2 regions of the Methylobacterium sp. GC_Met_3 genome follow, and region 2 is predicted to be linked to the other one. Evidence: riboswitches for the same ligand, from Rfam matches in the RefSeq annotation. Region 2 holds a riboswitch; the other holds the start of a gene.
What was found. Region 2 has a riboswitch for thiamine pyrophosphate ahead of thiO (glycine oxidase ThiO). Riboswitches for the same ligand answer to the same signal wherever they lie in the genome.

Region 1 (4,239 bases), on a different contig from region 2:
ATCATCACGACCAGGAGGATGCAGATCCCCTTGGCGATATCGACCCAGGCCAGTCGATCCCGTGCGTCTGCTGCTCCGGCCATCATCGCATCCCCGATACAGGGATGATCCTGGACCCCATGTGGTTGACGGCAAGATTCGAGGCACAATCGATCTGCCGACGTAGCCAAGACTTCGTAAATATTCGCCGCTCAGATCTTGCGGCGCGAGGTCCGCCGGTCGCGGGTCATGCGCGTGGCGGCATGAAAATCGTCGGGCTTGCCGCGGACCCAGGCGAGAAACCGGGCGATCTCCGGATCGGTACGCAGCGCATCGACCTCGGCGAGCCGGTTGGCGATCTCTGCTTCGCTGTAGCGGGCGTGGATCGCCGAGTGGCAGATCTGGTGCAGCCGGACGGTGCCACGATGGGTTCCACCCTTCAGCTTGGGCGTCAGATGGTGGAGGCTGGAGCGGGCGCGCGGTGGGATCGGCCTCTCGCAGAGCGGGCAGACCGGATCGACCCGCGCGGCGTCGCCCGGCTGCGCGGGATCATCGGCATTCCAGCGCCGGGACCGCCGTCCGACCACGCACGCCCTCCTTCATCCGCCCACTACCCCGCCGTCTCGGCCGCCGCGCAGCCCCCGCCGACACGCGCGCCGAACGTAGCTTCTGCCTCGCGATCCCGGAGGCCCAGGATGGAGACGTGATCGCCCGGTACCAGCTCGATCCGCGCCCGGGGTCCGGCCGCGGCAGCGAGCGCCAAAGCAAGCTTGGCCGGCACCACCGGATCGTCGCGGCCCTGGACGATCAGGACCGGCGCCGTCCCGGAACGGATGCGCAGATCCGAGCGGTAGGTGTCGCGCAGGAGCCAGGATGGTGCCAGCGGGGCATGCAGCCGCACCGTGTGGGTCATCGAGTCGAACGGCGCCTCAAGGTAGAGCCCGATCGCGGAATAACGCTCGGCGACCGCGACCGCGATGGCTGCCCCGAGGGAATGGCCGTGCAGCAGGATCGGCGCACCCGGCGCCCGCGCCGCCGCCTCCGCCACGGCGGCCAGACCGTCGCGGATCAGGCCGTCTTCGCTGGGATGGCCGGTCGAACCCGGATAACCGCGATAGGCCGGGGTCAGCAGGCCCCAGCCGCCCGCCCGCCAGGGGTCTGCAGAGAAGCGCGCTGCATGCGGTTCCGGGCGACCACCGTTGCCGTGAAAGCTGACCACGATGCCGCAACCTGGCCGCGGCGCGCGCCAAAGAGCGTGCAGGGTTTCCCTGTCGCTGGTGGCGATCGTGATCGGCGCGACCTCCGGCGGCACCGGCGCGAGGGGCGGTGGATGATAGGCGCCCGGATAGAGAAAGCGGCGTTGCCCAAGGGCGAGCGCGGCAAGCGCCAAGCCGGAGAGCAGCAGTACGGTAAGCACGAGAGCGGCGAGAAGGCGCATTCGAAACGGCGGTGAGCAGCGTTTGGCGTGAGTGCCCTCCCCTAGGCCCGCCCGGGTCGCCCTTGCAATCGGGGCCGCTTGGAACGCTGCCAGACCATCCGGAGCGGATGTCGTTCGGACGTTTTATGCAGCATTGACAAAGGCACCGGCAACCGTGAGTCTTGAATCGTTCCGAGGGGAGCCCCGCAGGGGGCTGAGATTGGGCATCCGGCCCTGACCCTTGAACCTGATCCGGCTCATACCGGCGGAGGGACGGGAACCTGCGGCTGCGCGCCTCGCGGCCGGCTCTCTCATCTCACCCATCGCGTGGACCGGACCGCTCCGAAGCGAGGAGAGGCCCACGATGAACGCACCCGTTCGCCCCAAGGACGTGACAGGCAACCCCGAGGCCGTGACCACCGGTCCGGTCACCGGATCGCGCAAGGTCTATGCGAGCCCGGCCGGCCGCTCGGACATCCGTGTGCCCTATCGTGAGATCGCCCTCTCCGACCCGAAGGAAGCACCGGTGCGGGTCTACGACCCGTCGGGCCCCTACACAGAAACCGACGTACGCATTGACCTCAGCGCCGGCCTGACCGGCGTGCGCGAGCCCTGGATCGCGGCCCGCGGCTACGCGGCGGTCGAGCCCCGGGCGGTCAAGCCGGAGGATAACGGTTTTGCCGGCGACAAGCTCGTGGCCCCCTGCCCCGCCGAGCGGACCATCCGCAAGGCGGCGCCCGGCCAAAAGGTGACGCAGTACGAGTTCGCCCGCGCCGGAATCATCACCGAGGAAATGATCTACGTCGCCCACCGCGAGAACGCCTGCCGCGAGCAGATGCTGGAGGGCGCTGAGGCCACGCTCGCCGACGGCCAGAGCTTCGGCGCTTCGGTGCCGCCCTTCATCACCCCCGAATTCGTCCGCGACGAGATCGCCCGGGGCCGCGCGATCATCCCGGCCAACATCAACCACACCGAATTGGAGCCGATGGCGATCGGCCGGAATTTCCTGGTCAAGATCAACGCCAATATCGGCAACTCGGCTGTGACCTCGTCGGCCGCCGAAGAGGTCGAGAAGCTGGTCTGGTCGATCCGCTGGGGCGCCGACACGGTCATGGACCTGTCGACCGGGCGCAACATCCACAACATCCGCTCGTGGATCATCCGGAACAGCCCGGTTCCGATCGGCACGGTGCCGATCTACCAGGCACTGGAGAAGGTCGGCGGCGATCCGCTCAAGCTCGACTGGGAGGTGTTCAAGGACACCCTGATCGAGCAGGCCGAGCAGGGCATCGACTACTTCACCATCCATGCCGGCGTGCGCCTCGCCCACGTGCCGCTGACCGCCCGACGCGTCACCGGCATCGTCTCGCGCGGTGGCTCGATCATGGCCCGCTGGTGCCTCGCCGGGCACCGCGAATCGTTCCTCTACGAGCGGTTCGACGAGATCTGCGACATCATGCGGGCCTACGACGTGTCGTTTTCGCTGGGCGATGGATTGCGCCCCGGCTCGATCGCCGACGCCAACGATGCCGCGCAGTTCGGCGAGCTCGAGACCCTGGGCGAACTGACCAAGGTCGCCTGGGACAAGGGCTGCCAAGTGATGATCGAGGGCCCCGGCCACGTGCCGATGCACAAGATCAAGGTCAACATGGAGAAGCAGCTGAGGGAGTGCGGCGAGGCGCCGTTCTATACCCTCGGCCCGCTGACCACCGACATCGCCCCCGGTTACGACCACATCACCTCCGGCATCGGCGCCGCGATGATCGGCTGGTTCGGCACCGCGATGCTCTGCTACGTCACCCCGAAGGAGCATCTCGGCCTGCCCGACCGGGACGACGTGAAGACCGGCGTGATCACCTACAAGATCGCTGCCCACGCCGCCGACCTCGCCAAGGGCCACCCGGCCGCGCAGCTGCGCGACGATGCGCTGAGCCGCGCCCGGTTCGACTTCCGCTGGGAGGACCAGTTCAACCTGGGCCTCGATCCGGATACGGCCCGCCGCTACCACGACGAGACCCTGCCCAAGGACGCCCACAAGGTCGCGCATTTTTGCTCGATGTGCGGGCCGAAATTCTGCTCGATGAAGATCACGCAGGACCTGCGCGCCGAGGTGCTGGCGATGGAGGAGGCCGGCGAGGTCGTGGGTGCGGCGCCCGTGATGACCAAGGCCGAGGCCGAAGCCGGCATGAAGGCGAAGTCGCAGGAATTCCTGGCCGAAGGCGGGAACCTCTACGTCGACGCCGCCGAGTGAGGCGACGGCACGCCCGGTCCGTTCAGGATGCGGGCGTGCCACAGGCAGCGATCGGATCGTCGCCGGAGGGAGCCTGGATCTCGATGACGGATCCCGGGCCGGCACCGTAGCCGTCGTGCAAAGCCGCGAGCATCAGATCCGCCGCGATGGTGACATCCGGCGGGTCCCCGATTTCGACCTCGCGGGCGAAGTTCTTGCGCGGGCTCGCCTGGACATAGCCGAGCGCGTTCAGAGCCGCGCGCTCGGCCGGGTCGAGCCGCAGCCGCCCTTCGCCGGTTGGACCGTAGGCGCCGGACGAGGCCTCGCAGAACATCCGTGTGTCGCGATCGTGGTAGATGCACTGCACGTAGCGCTGAGGCGCGCCGCGCAACGCGACGATGATGAAGCGGTCCCGCGACTCTTCGACCAGGCCACGCTGATGCATGATCTCGAGGCGCTCCGCGATCGCGCACCAATGCCGCGCGATGAAACGGGCCCGGGATGCCGCCGTACTGCCCAAGTCCGCCGCGGCGAGTGGCGACGTCACCGTGATCACCAGAACGGCGCAGACCCAGCGCATCCAGATTTCCTTCCGCGGGCACTTGCGGGTGGG
Region 2 (4,239 bases):
GGAAAGATCGGGCTGAGCGTCACGTAATCGGCGCCGGCCGCCGCGGCCTGCACAACCTCCTGCAGCGCATGAGCCGATACCCCGATCAGCGACTCCGTTCCCAGCGCGTCCCGTGCAGCGGCGATCGCCTCCGCATCCGAGCCGCCGCCGAGATGCACTCCGTCGGCGCCGAGCGCCCGGGCCAGAGCGACATCGGCCCCGACTGTCAGGATCCCGCCCGCCGCCCTTACACGCTCGGCCACGGCCTCACCGAGCCGCAATCGGGCCTCGGGCTCCAGGTCGCGGTCGCGGAACCAGATCCAGCGGCCGCTGCCGTCCAGGATCGCCTGGACGGTCTCGGCGAGCGGCCGCGCGTGGCCGTGCCGGTCCGTCACCGCCAGCAGCGGCGACGGGAGCTTCCTCACGAGCCGACGAGGCCGAGTTGTGGGCTCGACGGCTCGGCCCGTCCGCGCCGCGGGATGCGTCCGGCCAGGTACGCGTCGCGCCCGGCCGCCACGGCCCGGCCCATGGCACGGGCCATGCGCACCGGGTCGTCGGCCTTGGCGACCGCGGTGTTGATCAGGCAGGCGGACGCCCCGAGCTCCATGGCGATCACCGCATCCGACGCCGTGCCGATCCCGGCATCGACCACCACGGGCACTTTGGCCCGGCGGCAGATCAGCTCGAGATTGGCCGGGTTGGCCACCCCCATCCCGGAGCCGATCAGCGAGCCCATCGGCATCACGGCGGCGCAGCCGAGATCCTCCAGGCGCTGGCAGACGATCGGGTCGTCGTTGCAATAGGGCAGGACCACGAAGCCGTCGTCCACGAGGTGGCGGCAGGCCTCCATCAACTCGACGACATCCGGGTACAGGGTCTCACGGTCGCCGATCACCTCGACCTTGATCCAGTTGGTGTCCAACGCCTCACGGGCGAGTTCGGCGGTCATGATCGCGTCGCGGGCGGTCTCGCAGCCGGCGGTGTTCGGCAGGAAGCGCCTGCCCTTCAGCAGCGTCACCGTGTCCGAGCCGTGGCCCTGAAGCGAGACCCGGCGGATCGAGGCGGTCACCACCTCGGCTCCGCTCGCCGCGACGGCGTCGCGCATGATCGCCTGTGTGGGATAACCGGCGGTGCCGATGAACAATCGGGACGACAAGCTCACCCCGGCGATGGTGAAGCTGTCGGCCTCCGGATCGGGGCGCAGCGGCGTGACGCTCTGGTCCATGGTCAACCTCCCTGCATGGCGCGGACGATCTCGACGCGGTCGCCCTCGGCGACCGGGGTCTCGCCCCAGTCCCGGCGGCGGAGCACCCGGCCGTTCAGCGCAATGGCGACGCCCTGCGGGCTCTCGATGCCGCTTTCCTCCGCCTCCTGGCGAAACAGGGCGTCCACGGTCCCGGCGTCGCGCTCGCGCGGCTCGCCGTTGATGAACAGCTTCATGCCGAGGCCCTCCAGGGCTCGGCCTGAGCGAACCGCGCCCGGGTGAAGGGACGGGCCACCTCGGGCAATGCGCCGTCCGTCACCAGTTCGGCCACGGCATCGGCGGTGACGGGGGCCAGCAGATAGCCGTTGCGATGATGGCCGGTGGCGGCGACAAGGCCGGGCGCCAGCGTGTCGATGATCGGCGCGTCGTCGTCCGAGGTCGGCCGGTAGCCGCTCCAGACGGCCTCGACGTCCATCTCCTCGATCCCCGGCAGGACCCGGCGCGCGCCTTCGAGCAGCGCGTAGAGGCCGCCCGCGGTGACGCCGGGGCGGAAGCCGCAATCCTCAACGGTGGCGCCGACGATGAGCTGGCCGTCGCTCTTCGGCGCCATGTGGACCTGCTCGGTCCAGACCATCCGGCCGAGCGTGCCCGTCCGGCGCGTGGTGCGCAGGGCCAGGGACTGGCCCTTCAGGGGCCGCACCGGCAGCGACAGGGTTTCCGGCAGCAGCCCACCCTCCCCGCTCCAGGCGCCCGAGGCCAGGATCACGGTCCCGCACCGGATGGCGTGCTCGCCGACGCGGAGGCCCGCGACGCGGCCCCCCGACCAGTCGAGGGCGGTCACCGGGGCGTGCTCGATCAGGCTGACGCCGGCCCGACGGCAGGCCTCCGCCAAAGCGGCCATCACCCGGCACGGATCGACCTGATGGTCCATCGGGCAGTGAACGCCGGCGGTGATCGAAGGGCGCAGGCCGGGCTCCAGGCGCCGGACCTCGCTGCCCGGCAGCCACGTCGCGTCGAGCCCGGAGCGGCGTTGGAGATCGTAGCGGAAGCGCAGGCGCTCGACCTCGTCGCGGCCGACCGCCAGGACCAGCGTGCCGTCCGGCCGGTAGTCGATCGACAGGCCCGCATCGGCCTCCAGGGCATCGCGGAAGGCCGGCCAGCGCCGGAGCGAGTCCAGGGCGAGCGGCAGCAGCGGATCGGAGCCGGGCTCGTGTTCGGCGGCCGGCGCCAGCATCCCGGTGGCCGCGAGGCTCGCGCCCGCGCCGATCGTCTCGCGCTCCAGCACGGTCACGGAACGGCCGGCGCGGGCGAGCCGCCACGCGATCGACAGGCCGATCAGCCCGCCGCCGACAATCGCGATGTCGGTGGCGTCGGGAAGATGGACCTGCTCGCGTGCGCCCGAGGGGCCGCGGCGTTGTCCGATCGGTGACGGGGGGCGGTCCAGGGACACGCGTCTCTCCACAAGATTCCAACGTGGAGATCGGGCCAGGTGCTTCGGTGCGAAGCTGTGGCCTGCCTGTCGGGCGGCCGCGGTCCAATCCCTACGCCGGTATGAGCCGGATCAGGTTCGAAGGATTTCCGCGCCGCAGGTCCTGACGGACGTGCCAGCGGTTTCTCAGCCCCTTGCCGGGGATCTCCCTGGAACAGGCATAGATCTGGTTGCCCGCCTGCCGCCGGTCAACCCCGCCGCCGGGGCGACGACCGGTCTTACGGCGAAAACAGCCGGGTTCCGGTCATGGTCCGGACACCACGCCGCGCGGAATCGGCACCCCACGGCGCCGGCGTCAGGTCCCGCGCACGATCCCTTCATGGGTCCGGGGTCTCATCGCCCAACGGCTGCACCCCCATCCACAGGCTGACCCGCGTGCGCACAATCCTGCTCGTCTGCACACTCGGCTTCCTGGGTGTCACGGCCGTGCAGAAGCTGCGTGAGAGCCTCCGCCCCGTGCCGGCCGCCCTGCTCGTCGCGTCCCAGACGGGGCCGGCCCTCGACGACGCCGTGACGTCGGGCGTCGCGCTTCAGGCTGGCCGCAACGGCCATTTCTTCGTCCAGGCCCTGCTGGACGGCCGTACGCTGCCGATGATGGTGGATACCGGTGCGAGCGCCTGCGCCTTCTCCGAGGAGGATGCGGCACGCATCGGGATCCGGGTCGGCCCCGCGGATTTCACCCGCGTCTGGAACACGGCGAACGGTCGGGTCCGGGTCGCACCGATCCGGATCGCGGTGGTGCAGATCGGATCGATCACGGTGCGGGACGTGGAGGCGGTGGTGATCCCGCGGGGGCTCCTCGCGACCAGCCTGCTGGGGATGTCGTTCCTCGGGCGCCTGCGTGAGTTCAGCGTTGCCGGCAGCACGATGACGCTCCGAGGTTGACCGACCAGGACGCGTCCTCACGTTGCCTTCCGCCTCGCATCAGCGCGAAGACGTGCATGGTATGTGGCTGATAAAAACGAGCTTTATCGCAGTATCTGTCTATATGATCGACTTCAGAAAATCATTTTTTGCCGATCTATAAGTATAAACAATTTATTAATCGTGGATCTTCGGTCGTTTTGCGCGTCCGATGCGCCATGTTATGTGCGCTGGTGATTGCGATTGACCATCGAAATCGACGTGCGGGACAGTTCGATGAAGAAAAAACCCGGGCCTACGATCTGTCTGTCGATGATCGTCAAGGATGAGGCCCACGTTATCCGTCGGTGTCTGGATTCGGTTCGGCCGATTATCGATCACTGGATCATCGTGGATACCGGATCCACGGACGGGACCCAGGACATCATCCGCACGGCGATGGCCGATATGCCGGGCGCCCTCGTCGAGCGGCCCTGGGTCGATTTCGCCACGAACCGGAACGAGGCCCTGAAGCTCGCCCGGCGCCACGGGGATTACGTGCTGATCATCGACGCCGATGACACGCTGATCATCCCGGACGGCTTCACGATGCCGAAGCTGACCGAGGCCGGTTATCGGTTCGAGATCATCGACGCGCATACGCGATACTGGCGCAACCAGCTCGTCAGCAGCCGGAAGGACTGGCGCTATCGGGGCGTCCTGC

Region 1: it holds a riboswitch for thiamine pyrophosphate, as region 2 does, so the genes downstream of both, thiC (phosphomethylpyrimidine synthase ThiC) here and thiO (glycine oxidase ThiO) in region 2, are expected to answer to the same signal.

Annotation. Positions count from the first base shown of each region.
Region 1 covers NZ_JALNUL010000021.1:25,846-30,084, reverse strand. The annotation lists gene OXS27_RS20955 (acyltransferase family protein) at 1-83, opposite strand, end outside; gene OXS27_RS20950 (restriction endonuclease) at 192-566, opposite strand; gene OXS27_RS20945 (alpha/beta hydrolase) at 590-1,417, opposite strand; TPP riboswitch at 1,582-1,687, shown strand; gene thiC (phosphomethylpyrimidine synthase ThiC) at 1,761-3,647, shown strand; gene OXS27_RS20935 (hypothetical protein) at 3,670-4,206, opposite strand.
Region 2 covers NZ_JALNUL010000004.1:26,686-30,924, reverse strand. The annotation lists gene OXS27_RS07355 (thiamine phosphate synthase) at 1-404, opposite strand, end outside; gene OXS27_RS07350 (thiazole synthase) at 401-1,204, opposite strand; gene thiS (sulfur carrier protein ThiS) at 1,207-1,419, opposite strand; gene thiO (glycine oxidase ThiO) at 1,416-2,606, opposite strand; TPP riboswitch at 2,704-2,832, opposite strand; gene OXS27_RS07335 (TIGR02281 family clan AA aspartic protease) at 3,048-3,557, shown strand; gene OXS27_RS07330 (glycosyltransferase) at 3,813-4,239, shown strand, end outside.